Regions from separate parts of the Sporolactobacillus pectinivorans genome, predicted to be linked through region 3. Evidence: riboswitches for the same ligand, from Rfam matches in the RefSeq annotation. Region 3 holds a riboswitch; each other region holds the start of a gene.
What was found. Region 3 has a riboswitch for S-adenosylmethionine ahead of COP04_RS05125 (ABC transporter substrate-binding protein). Riboswitches for the same ligand answer to the same signal wherever they lie in the genome.
Positions count from the first base shown of each region.

Region 1: it holds a riboswitch for S-adenosylmethionine, as region 3 does, so the genes downstream of both, COP04_RS00470 (MetQ/NlpA family ABC transporter substrate-binding protein) here and COP04_RS05125 (ABC transporter substrate-binding protein) in region 3, are expected to answer to the same signal.
Region 2: it holds a riboswitch for S-adenosylmethionine, as region 3 does, so the genes downstream of both, COP04_RS07480 (methionine ABC transporter ATP-binding protein) here and COP04_RS05125 (ABC transporter substrate-binding protein) in region 3, are expected to answer to the same signal.

Region 1 covers NZ_NXGA01000001.1:91,549-95,737, reverse strand. The annotation lists partial or broken gene COP04_RS00480 (transposase zinc-binding domain-containing protein) at 1-343, shown strand, start outside; SAM riboswitch class I at 933-1,047, shown strand; gene COP04_RS00470 (MetQ/NlpA family ABC transporter substrate-binding protein) at 1,170-1,988, shown strand; gene COP04_RS00465 (methionine ABC transporter ATP-binding protein) at 2,001-3,014, shown strand; gene COP04_RS00460 (methionine ABC transporter permease) at 3,016-3,678, shown strand; gene COP04_RS00455 (helix-turn-helix transcriptional regulator) at 3,860-4,078, shown strand; gene COP04_RS00450 (DUF2178 domain-containing protein) at 4,071-4,189, shown strand, end outside.
Region 2 covers NZ_NXGA01000001.1:1,553,578-1,557,766, forward strand. The annotation lists gene gcvH (glycine cleavage system protein GcvH) at 1-126, shown strand, start outside; gene sigI (RNA polymerase sigma-I factor) at 402-1,160, shown strand; gene COP04_RS07475 (anti-sigma-I factor RsgI family protein) at 1,307-2,152, shown strand; gene COP04_RS20740 (hypothetical protein) at 2,309-2,398, shown strand; partial or broken gene COP04_RS20465 (hypothetical protein) at 2,382-2,729, shown strand; SAM riboswitch class I at 2,901-3,020, shown strand; gene COP04_RS07480 (methionine ABC transporter ATP-binding protein) at 3,203-4,189, shown strand, end outside.
Region 3 covers NZ_NXGA01000001.1:1,046,441-1,050,629, reverse strand. The annotation lists gene COP04_RS05135 (ABC transporter permease) at 1-385, opposite strand, end outside; gene COP04_RS05130 (ABC transporter permease) at 398-1,342, opposite strand; gene COP04_RS05125 (ABC transporter substrate-binding protein) at 1,418-2,977, opposite strand; SAM riboswitch class I at 3,147-3,250, opposite strand; gene COP04_RS05120 (beta-galactosidase) at 3,383-4,189, opposite strand, start outside.

The sequences.
Region 1 (4,189 bases), 950 kb from region 3:
TAGAACCCGACTTCGCTCAATTCTCCTTAAAGAAGTCGAGAAATTCAGAAACTGCGGTAACTTTAGAAAAGGGTTCAAGCTTTTGGTCTGTGAGGGGTGCCATGATGTTCGAAAACTTCTGTTTCACTGCAAAGGTTGTTTTTGTACCACCTATTCAGTCGGAGTGAGTGGAATGGAGCCGGCTGTTGAAGGAAGATGTCCTGAAGGTCAATCATCGCGGGCTTGCATACCTTTGGATCGCAGGTGAACTTCAATCCGTATGCTGATGAATATAGGGGGTATCACGAAAAAAGGTGAGTGGAAGTCCTATGATTTTATCCCTTTTTCCATGCTTCGCAAACAGTAGCAGACGGTCGTGCTTAAACTCGTTCGTAAACATTTTTATGAGGGGGTTTTTAATGCGACCTTCTATATTTAATGACAATCAAATTAACAATTAATACAATAAAGATCCCTATTGCATAAGCAAAATCTGCCATACTTTTTGTGCGGAAATAAAAATATATATTCATTAGTAACACTACAACAAGCACAGTGATCAGGATAATGAATCCAATATTTTTTGGCTCTTTCATAAAAAACCGCCTTTAAGTAGCAATTGAGTACAGTCTTAATTTTAATACCTTTAGATTTAGTATTCCAATATTTTATTGGATTTATTGAACATATTTACTCCTATATTGCTTGAATAAAGGATCAATATTACTATGTAAAATGTATCTTATACGAAGTAAAATCCATGAATCCTGATCTTATGCAGCTTTTGTCCTTCTTACTTTATTGTGTGGGGGAGTTGAGTATGTCAGTTCTAACCCCGTACTTATTTGTACTATGATGATGGTTCTGGATAAAAAATTTATAAAAAAAATTCGACAAACTTTTGACACAGAATCAATTTCAATGTACAATCAAGTCACTAGCCAATTAAATACTCCTTATCCAGAGTGGCGGAGGGACTGGCCCGATGAAACCCGGCAACCCAATTGATTTTTGATTAGGGTGCCAATTCCTGCAGAATCCGTATATCCGGATTCTGAGAGATAAGAGAAGAATTGAAAATGATCAGCTTCTCTTAACGGAGGAGCTTTTTTCATGCCGTTCTTTTCTGGAGCAGAGTATGGAGATTGCTGGAAACACGAGTAATAACATAAAGATTTGGGGGAAGCACATTGAAAAAGTATGTCAAAGCGTTGTCGTTATTATTGATCCTTGCCTTAGCATTTGCACTTTCAGCATGTGGTAACAGCTCCTCAGCCGGTTTAAGTACGAAAGATATCACTGTGGGTGTAACAGGCGGACCGCATCAGCAGGTCATGGAAGAAGTGGCAAAACTGGCCAAAAAAGACGGCTTGACGATCCATCTGAAAGTTTTTAATGATTATAACCAGCCTAACATTGCCCTTAATGATAACGAACTGGATGCGAACAGCTACCAGACCATGCCCTTCCTGAAGGACCAGATTCAAAATAAGGGGTATAAGATTGCTGCCGCATTCAAAACGGTCGCTTTTCCGATGGGCATCTATTCTAAGAGCATTAAAAATCTGAAAGACCTGAAAAACGGTGACAAAATCGCTGTCCCGAACGATCCTGCCAATGAGCTCCGCGCACTTCAGCTGTTTGAAAAAGCCGGTGTGATCAAATTGAGAACGGGAGCAAATGTTACCGCGACTAAGCGGGATGTGATCAGCAATCCGAAACATCTGCAAATCATTGAACTGGATGCAGCTCAGCTTCCGCAGCAGCTTAACGAAGTTGCAGCCGCAGCGATCAATACGAACTTCGCAATGGGAGCCGGTCTGACGGTGCTGAAGGATTCCATTTTCCATGAACCGCTCATCAACAATCCATATCCGAACTATTTCGTTGTTCGTACGTCTGATAAAAATGACAAAGTAGTTAAAACAATCGAGAAATATTATCATTCACCAGAAGTAAAAACCTTCATCGAAAAACAATTCGGCGGTTCAGTAGTTCCGGAATGGTAAGGAGTTATTGCAATGATTGAATTACATCATGTATCCAAAACATTTGTCGCGGGAAAAAATAAAATTGAAGCGCTGAAAGATGTCTCGCTGGAAATTCAAAAGGGAGAGATTTTCGGCGTTATTGGTTACAGCGGGGCGGGGAAGAGCACGCTGATCCGCTGCGTCAATCTACTGGAACGCCCGACGAGCGGTGACGTTTTTGTAGACGGAACGGATATTAATAAACTTCGCCGTAAGAACCTTCGGAAGCTTCGCCGGAAGATCGGTATGATCTTTCAGGGGTATAACCTTCTTGAAACCGCCAATGTTTACGATAATGTCGCCATTCCTTTAAAATTGGAGGGTGTGCCTAAAAAAGTAATCAAAGCGAGAACCGAAAAGTATCTTGAGATCGTCGGTTTGAAGGATCGCAGCAAAGCTTTTCCAAGCCAGCTGTCGGGTGGTCAGAAGCAGCGTGTGGCCATTGCCCGCGCACTTGCTCATGAACCGGAAGTGCTGCTTAGCGATGAAGCGACGAGTGCACTGGATCCAAACACGACGGATTCGATTTTGGAACTTCTGCTCAAGGTAAACAAAGAGCTTGGGATTACGATCTTCCTGATTACTCATGAATTAAACGTCATTCAAAGAGTCTGCGACCGTGTGGCGGTTATGGAAAAGGGACGAATCGTTGAACAAGGCTCTGTCGTCGATATTTTTACCAAGCCTAAGGAACCGCTGACCAAACAGTTTGTCCGGAATGAGTCCAGATTCAAGATACCTGAACCTATTTATAAACAGCTGCTGTCGACCGGGGAACTTGTGAATCTGACTTTTCTCGGTGAGTCTGCAAAAGACCCGGCGCTTGCGACGCTTGCCAAGACGTTTGATGTTCTGCCGAGCATCATTGCCGGCGGCATCGATCAGCTAAAGGATCAGTCAATCGGCAATCTGCTGGTGCACCTGAAGGGGAATACAGACACGATCAAGGATGCGATAGCTTTTTTGCGGGCGGAACATATTATTGTGGAAGAAGTGAATGTCTGATATGGCTGAATTTTTCAATTTGTGGGGCAGTGCCATTTGGGTGGCATTTATTCAGACTCTGGAAATGACTGCCATCGCTTTGATCCTGTCAATTCTTATTGGCATCCCGCTGGGCGTTTTCCTGATCCTGACACGCAAAAACGGCCAGGCTGAGAATTCGGCAGTCTATGCGGTTTTAAACACGATCATTAACGTGATTCGTTCCATTCCGTTCATCATTCTGCTGTTCCTGATTCTTCCGGTAACTAGGCTGATCGCAGGAACAACTATTGGTGTTCAGGGCGTTATTTTTCCGCTAGTTGTTTCGTGCGCCCCCTATATAGCCCGTTTGATGGAATCGGCGATGCTTGAAGTCGACCGAGGTGTCATTGAGGCCTATCAATCGATGGGTATCTCAACACCGAAAATTGTCTGTTTTGTGATTATCCGCGAAGCACGTTCTTCCATTGTTCTGGGGCTGACGATCGCGGCGATCGGGCTGATCGGCGAAACGGCGATGGCCGGCCTTGTCGGTGCAGGCGGCCTTGGTGATCTTGCCTATCAATTTGGGTATACGCGTTTCCAGCCGGATGTCATGTATGCTGTCATTATCATATTAATCGTGATTGTACAATGCATCCAGTCCCTTGGCAATGCATTTGCGAGAAAGCTGAAGAAGAATTGAAAGATGAGCCCATTGATCGAAAAAAGCAGCCTGTCCGTACCTTTATGGTATGAGCAGGCTGCTTTTTTGCTGTTAAGTTGCGGGAAATCATTTGTTGACATTTAGGTTGAATTTTTATAAATTAATGTTAAATTGGTTTAACATAATGAACAGTTTGTTTAACATTCAGAGGGATGATTCGTTGCAATATTTGAGAAATCACGTTAAAGAATTGAGGGCGCGCCACGACTGGACACAATCCGAACTTGGTGAAAAAGTCGGTGCGACCCGGCAGACGATCGCTTCGATTGAAAAAGGGGACTATGTGCCGTCGCTGCTGCTGGGTCTGCTTCTTTGCGATACGTTTGGGCTGCCGATGGAAGAAGTCTTTCAACTGGAAAAAGGAGATGATGATGAATGAAACGTTTGCCTGCATTATTCATAGCAATGTTGCAGAATGGGAAATGTCCATCAATTTGCTGCCAGCGCTTCCTGCACTGATTTATGGTCTTGTTTTGACTTTTGTGATGAT
Region 2 (4,189 bases), 510 kb from region 3:
GAATTTGTCAACGACTCTCCTTACGAAAAAGCATGGATGATTGAACTGGAAAATGTAGACAGCAGCGATCTGGGCACTTTGCTCGATGCAGATGCCTATGAAAAACTGATTGGTGCGGATGCCTGATCAATGCATCACTAGTAAGTTTTTACACTGAATTTCAATAATGGTAAATTAATCATGTAAATTAACAACCCTTGTCATCTTTTTGTTACCGTAATGTTGCTTCCTTTAAGAAGGGAAAGCATGGTATAAAAGATACAAGGGTTTTATTTGTGTTTGATCAGTAAAAACAGTGCCCGACTTTAATAAAATTTTTGACAATATTTATGTCGCTAGGTTGGACATGTTATGGTAGGTACATGCTAATTTAACAGATCAAAGCGAGAGGTGGAACTGTGATGAGCGCCAACCAGCTTGCAATGGGCGGTACATATAATATTCCGCTGGAAATGAATATTTTTAAAGTTCAGCAGGGTGATGAGTCCCTGAGAAACAAAATTATCGAATCTTATCAACCTTTTATAAAGAAGGTTGTTTCTAAAGTATGCAATCGATTTATCGATCAAACAATGGATGAATTCAGCATCGGTCTGGTGGCCTTTAATGAAGCAATCAATCAGTACCAGAAAGGTCAGGGCAGTAAATTCCTGACTTTTGCGGACATGGTGATTCGTCGCCGGATTATTGATTTTATTCGCAAGGAGTCCAGGCAGGTCCGCAATATATATCTGGATCAGGCCAAGCAGGACGATGAAAACGGGATGGAAGAGAGTTATGTGGAACAGCAGGCAGCTATTGACTTTTATGAAGAAAAGTGCCGGATCGACGAACGCAAAGAACAGATTATCAGTTACAGACAGTTGCTGCTTGAATACGGCATTACATTTGATGTATTGAGCAAGCACTGCCCTAAACACGCAGATGCGCGTGAAAATGCCAAAATTTCCGCGAAAAAATTAGTGGAACATAAAGAACTTGTCCTGTTTCTCAAGAAAAAAAGACAGTTGCCAATAAAAGATTTGCTTCAATTTGTCTCATGCAGCCGCAAAACAATAGAAAGGAATCGAAAATATATAATAGCATTGGCGCTGATTTATATCGGCGGATTCAGTGCACTGAAGTCGTACATTGAACCAGAATCGGAATTGGTTCACTGACGCAGGAAAGGTGGGGAAGGAAACTGAATAACCGGGGAGTTCTTGTATCCAGACGGGGGCGTCGTGCTGTTATTCTGACCAATGACGGAAATTTCGAATCGGTCAGACTCAGCTACTCAGCAAACTTGTCGATTGGACAGACTGTATTGTCCGAACACCTTTCCCAATCCCATCCATTTAGAAAATATTTGCTTGTGCCGGTTTTGACCCTCGGCTTTTCAATGCTTTGTTTTGCTCCGGTGACTCACAATGTTTCGGCTCCGAGCAGATCTGCAGCTGCTTATGTCAACATTGGCCTTGCATCGGGTATCGAGGCAAGTGTGGACAGGTATTTTCATATCATTTCAGTCCGCCCTTTGAGCCGAGCTGCAAAGAAAGTCATACCTGATCCTTCTGCTCTTGAAAACTTGTCATTCCGCAATTTTAGCAGCGCATTGATCAGCCGGCTGTATTCGCACGGTGATCTAAAGGGTGGTTCACTTTGCCTGATTTCTACAACTTTTACAAATCAGGTTAGAGGTTCGCAGAGGGAAGCTTTCAATACGGAATTGTTGCGTGCTTTTATGGACGGTACCTCCGAAATGGTGCGAGGAAGCGGTCCCGCTTCGCAGTGGGTACAGACAGCCATGGCCAATCAGGATGCAGTAAAGGGCAACGGGCAATCTGCGAGAAAATATATGCTTTACCTTCAGGCGAAAACAAGAGGAAGCGTACTGACGCTGGATAAGGTAAGAAAGCTTTCTACTGCAGGAATTGAAAAAGCAGTTCCGCCAATAACAATTCCGTGGAAGAAATTGGTAAAAAAAATTACAGATGGTCAGGATCGTGCTTCGTTTATTGAGAAAGGGCCCGATCAGATCCAAACGGCTAATACTTTATTTCAGAATCCGTTTCGGGATGTAGGGCAAAGCGGGCGAAATAGCAGTAGCTACCTTTTTCATGAAAATCATTTCGTTGCTGTACCGCTTAGTGCCGGACAGCGTGAAGCATGATCGAATCGTCACATATGCCGGACTGGCAGCGGGCATAGAGCTAACGTGCTATGCTCGCTTACTCTGTTTATTCAGAAGTATACTGAAGCAGATTAAGATTATGGGGTTGTATCGCTGGCTCTTATTCTCGGATGCGGCGCGATGATCGGCAGGCTGATGGAAGATCCAGGTGCTGCTCAGCGGATTGCCGATTCTATGAGTAGTAAATTTGGAAGGAAAAGAAGATTCAATGGGCTGGAATTGTGACCGGGCTGATCGTTGGTCGCAGCACATCGATCACGATGATTCTGCTGATGGACGGCGGTTGAGGTGCGTTGAACAGGTACTAGTCGGCAGTGGAATCGGTGATTACGTGGCTCGTTTGATGAAAGGAATATCGGTTTCGCCGATTATTCTTGTATTTCTCATCGTTGCTCACTGCACATTCTTGAGAGTGCCACGATTTCCGGTATGATCGCTGTGGCACAAGCCAGTCCGGAATCCTGGCGCTTAGGGCGGGAACATCACCCTTTCACATATCGATGATACGGATTTCTGGATATACAAGGAATATTTTAACCTATCCATTGGCCGATGATGAATCTGATCAGTTCACTTGTCACTCTGTGCATGATATTATTGCTTAGCGTGTTTGTTCATTAAATCGGAATTTTATCTTTATTCCGTCTGTTTCATGTTCGTCCAAAACACATTGACAAGCCTAAAGTACAATGATAGATTATGTGTACGCGAATTGAATAGCGAATGACTCTTATCCAGAGTGGCGGAGGGACTGGCCCGATGATGCCCGGCAACCCCCGGATTTTATTTTTGAAAATCCGGAATGGTGCTAATTCCTACGGATGCTTCGGTGTCCGGCAGATGAGAGAGGTGACCCAGCCCCTTTCTCATCTTGAGGGGTTTTTTGCTGTGTAAAAAAGCGTGGAAGGGGGGACAGCGAGTGGTCTGCATGCTTTTTAGCAGGCTGATTCATTTTTTATGACCAACTAAAAACAGAGGAATACATATTTTAGCCGGTCGTTTTTTTCTCTGAAAGAGAGGTTTATTGATTTGATCCAATTAACGCATGCAAGAAAAATTTATCAAACCGGTACCAGACCTGTAGAAGCATTAACCGATGTCAGTCTGAAGATTGAAAAGGGAGAAATCTTCGGAGTGATCGGTTATAGCGGGGCAGGAAAAAGTACATTGATCCGCCTGATTAATTTGTTAGAAAGACCGACATCCGGGACTGTGGAAGTTGACGGACACATCTTGTCCAGTTTATCTGCCGGAGAACTGCGTGATGCACGGAAACAGATTGGAATGATTTTTCAACATTTTAATTTGCTCTGGTCAAGGACTGTTGCTGAGAATATTTCTTTTCCGCTGGAACTGTCAGGAGTATCAAAAGAGAAAAGGAAGCACCAGGTGAACGAATTGATCCGGATGGTTGGCCTGGAAGGAAGGGAATCCTCCTACCCGGCGCAACTCAGCGGCGGTCAGAAGCAACGTGTCGGAATTGCGCGCGCTTTGGCAAACAATCCTAAAGTACTGCTTTGCGATGAGGCCACTTCTGCTCTTGATCCGAAAACTACAGATTCAATTCTCCAACTGTTAATGGAAATCAATCAATCTCTGGGAATTACAATTGTGCTGATTACCCATGAGATGCACGTGATTCGGAAAATCTGCAACCGCGTTGCTGTTCTTGATTCGGGCACTATTGTCGAAGAGGGCCTTACAGAAAATATTTTTGCAGATCCGCAGCAACCGATCACCCGCGAATTCGTCGGCCAGGTTGCAGCAGAAGAAAGGGATCCAGATCTAATCCGGCGTTTCCGCGCGGCTGGTCCGGATGGCAAAATTGTTCGCGTTATTTTCGATGGTTCAACTGACCAGGAACCGGCACTCGATACGTTTTTTCGCAATCATGCCATCCATGCCAACATCATAAAGAGTGATTTTTTGCCGGCGAATCACGGAAGCAAGGGAACACTGCTTCTGTTTGTCAGAGGCGCGGATGCAGACGTTCAATCAGCGCTTCAAAACCTGAAA
Region 3 (4,189 bases):
CAAATCCGCCGAGATATCCGGATACCGTCCCAACTATCGTCCCAAGAAAAACAGCAATTAGCATAGAAAACAGCCCAACCGCGAGCGACACTCTCCCGCCATAGAGGACACGTGTAAAATAATCCCGTCCATGATCATCTGTCCCAAACCAGTGAGTAGCCGAAGGTAAAAGCAGCTTGTCCTGAATTGACAAATAGTTGGGGTCATAAGGTGACAGAAAAGCAAACAAGCAAAAAGCGGAGATAATAATCAAAACGATGCACGCAGCGATCGCCCGTTTGTCATGGCATAGCCGATAAAGCACGGACTCACGGCGTTCTTTATAAGCTACCTGTCCGGATGACTGCGCGATATTGGGCAGGAGTTCAAAACGTTCATCATGCATCTATGATTCACCTTACTTTCGAATTCTTGGATCGACAATTTGATAAGTAATGTCTGCAAAGAGATTGCCCAATATCAGCATCAATCCAGAAAATAAAGTCATCGCCATAATCACCGGATAATCCAAGCTGAAAATGGCGTCGACACTCAACAGACCCAGTCCTGGCCACGAAAAAACACTTTCCGTAATATACGCACCGGAAATAAGCATCGGCAGCGACATCCCGAGCAGTGTAATCACAGGCAGCAATACATTTTTCAGGACATGATTCCAGAGTATCTTCCAATCAGGCAACCCTTTGGCATAGCCAAATTCTACATAACTTTTCTTAAGTTCAGATATCGTATTTGACCGGACATACCGGTAATAAGCGCCGCACCCTTGGAAAGTCAATGTCGCTATCGGCAGAATGGCATGCTGCACCAGGTCGGGAAAACTGTTGACGCCGATCGTCCTCATACCGAGAGAAGGCAGCCAGTTCAGCTGGACGGAAAAAAAATCAATCAGGATGATACCGAACCAGAAAACAGGAATAGAGATGCTGATGTATGAAAGCAAATTCAGTACCTGATCCAGCCAGGTATCAGCATATTTCGCCGCCACCAACCCAAGCGGGACAGCAAAAATCAGAGTCAGCACGAGTGATGATCCCATTAAGCCGATCGTTGCCGGAAGTCTCTGAAGAATCTGCCCCAGAACAGGCTGGCTGTTTTGAAGAGAGTAACCCAGATTCCCATGTAAGACCTGAATCAGCCAGCGGATATACTGCTCATAAATGGGCAGATTGAGCCCTAGGCTTCTCCGGATCCGTTCGACATCTTCCGGATGCATGTTAGGTGTCACATACATTTTTACCGGATCACCGGGAGCGAGCTTAGCCAGAGCAAAAGAAATAATGGAAATTACGAACAGCATTGGAACGATTTGAAGTACACGCCTTGCTATCATTTTGCTCAATCGTTATTCCCTCCAAAAAACAGACTTGGTGTTTCCACCAAGTCTCTAATCCATCTCATAAACTGTATTTCATTATTATTTCAGATAGAGTTTTGACAGATCTCTGAAAATAGTTACCGGTTGCGGTTTTGCTGCCTGTATGCCACCAAATTTTTTATTTATAGCGAGTATCGCATCATCGTAAGAGATTGGATAGATGACCGCATCATCTGCGATTTGTTTCTGAATCTGATCATAATAAGCTGCGCGTTTGGTCTGATTGGTCTCAACAGCGGCCGCGTTCCAGAGCTTATCCAATTTGGAATTGTGATAGTTGGCGTAATTATAAGGTGAATCCGACTGATAAAGTACTTTATACACATCGGCTTCCGGCCCCATGATATAACCGTTTAACAAAATGCCGTAAGCCTTGCTGTTCCGGTCAAGAGTAATATTATTCAGTGCCGTAGGATCTGTTGGTTTCAGCTGAAGATTCAAGCCGATTTTTTTAAACTGTTGCTGGAAATAAAGGGCAATGCTTTCCTGAGCCGGATTATTATTCAGGTAAATAATAGAAAGCGGTTGCTTCGTATCCACTTTGCTCTTACCCAAAAGTTGTCTCGCTTTTGTCAGATTATAAGGATAAGCTTGGACGTTCGTATCCTGGAATTTTACATCGGAAGTAAAGATCGATGAGGCAGGCACGCCGTACTTGCTCGACCCATATGCAGATTTGATAACGTCCTCACGGTTAAGCGCATAGGACAATGCCTGGCGGAATGTTTTGTTTTTAAATGCCGGCACATTCTCATTGAAGACTGCATAGTTCAAGCGATATTCAGGATATGAAATAACTTCTGTATTTCCCCTGCTAGTCACATTCTTTACATCAGCCGGCTGAATGGCTTTCAATTGAATACTTCCATTTTCAAGTGCAAGGTTGGCTGCATTTTGATCTTTTGTAATCTGGAAAATAACTTTATCAAGATGTGCTTTCCCGCCGAAATAATAGTTATTCCGCTGCGTTTCTACATATTGGCCGGATTTATAGGTAACAAACCGGAAAGGGCCGGAACCGACCGGATGATTATTCTTCGTACTCTTCTGGAGATCGCCTTCGTTTTTAAACACGTGCTGCGGAATTGGATAAAGCTGTTCCAGACTTAGCGGAAAAGCCGGTGCCACCGTGGGTAAGGTGAAGACAACCGTATTTTTGTTGATCGCCGCAACTTTTACAGGTTCGTTGTTAAAGACAAAGTTCCCGCGGAGATCACTGTTCTGTTTCGTGTCAAGGATCGAATTCAGCGTGAAGACAATATCATCTGCCGTGAGGGGCGTACCGTCACTCCATTTCAGATTTTTCTTCAGAATCAGCGTATATTTCAGTTGATCCTTTGAGGCGGTCAGCTTATCCGCCAATGCCGGTGTAACGTTTCTCCCGTTGATGTAAAACAGGGGCGAATAGAGCGCCTGTTGAATCGTCAGGGTTACTCGGTCGCTGGCGTAATTAGGGTTCAGAACAAGTGGATCACCGGGTACGGCAACCGTTAACGACCCTCCGTTTTTACTATTGTTTGATGCTGTATTGTTTGACCCGCATGCGCTTAACGTTAATATAAAAATAAGAGCCAAAAGGACAACCAAAGATTTCTTCAAAATCAACTTCCCCCCGCTGTTAACACAATTTCCCCTCTGAAATATAGTCTCTCTAGAATGCAATGGCGGCGCAGGCAGATGATTGATATCTCTATGTCCTCTGCCTACGCTTTTTTCAGCGGCAAAAAAAACAAGCCGCAAAGATAAAAAGGCCTGTTGTTATCCGTCCCTCTCATCTTTTGAACACCATCGTGTTCCTGGAATTAACACCGTGCACCATGTGCTGGTTGTCGGGCTTCACTGGGCCAGTCCCTCCGCCGCTCTAGATAAGAATTATATTCAATTGAGTTGATGTAACTACTATAAAGGGTAAGACTGACGCTGTCAATCATTAAAACCTATTTATTTGATAGAATTAATTTGTATTTTGACAGTATCAAATAACAGCTGATATTTAAATCCCGTTCAATCTGTTTTTTCATAACTGATTTTCTCTTTTTCTGCCCTCAGAATCTTAACATCCCTCGGTGCCAGTTTGATTAGTCTACTTTCCTCACGTCCGGTTAAAAGATCAACAAAGATCGGATCAATGGCGAACATTTTTTCAGTATCGGAATGGTTGAGAATAAAATAGTATTTTATATTGTGGCTTTCACGCACCGTTACTTCCACATCTTCAGGCACGCTCAGTGGCGGGAAAACTTGAGTTCTTTCCATGATGCCGATAAGCAGATGTTTCAGATAGACTGTATCGGGATGAGTGCCGACATAATAGGCCTGTCCCTTTCCGTAGGCATGGCTGGTGACTGCAGGCATACCTGTGAGATAACCGTTTTTGAATGTCGCCAGTGCGCCAGCTCCTCGCAGTTGAATGTACTCTTCCCAGATCCGGATCGATGAATCTCCCCATGGCGTTGCGATTTGGTGAACCTGTCCTTTCTTCATTGGTGCGAATTCCTCAACGTAGATGCCGAGCAGCTCTCGGTATGCCCCGGGATAACCGCCGAGATAGACCCGGTCGGAAAGATCGACAATCCCGCTGAAGAAGTTGGTCAGAAAGATTCCTCCATGCCGGACATATGCTTTCACTTTTTCAGTAAAAGATTGCGGCACCTGATAACTGGCCGGCGCCAGTACAACACGATAAGGTGTTAAATCTTCTTCGAAAGGGACAAAATCAGCACTAATGTTCAGTTCGCGAAGAGTACGGTAATAGGTGCCCAGTTCGGAGGCATACCGGACGAGATTCGATGGTTTTGAACTTTGCTCCAA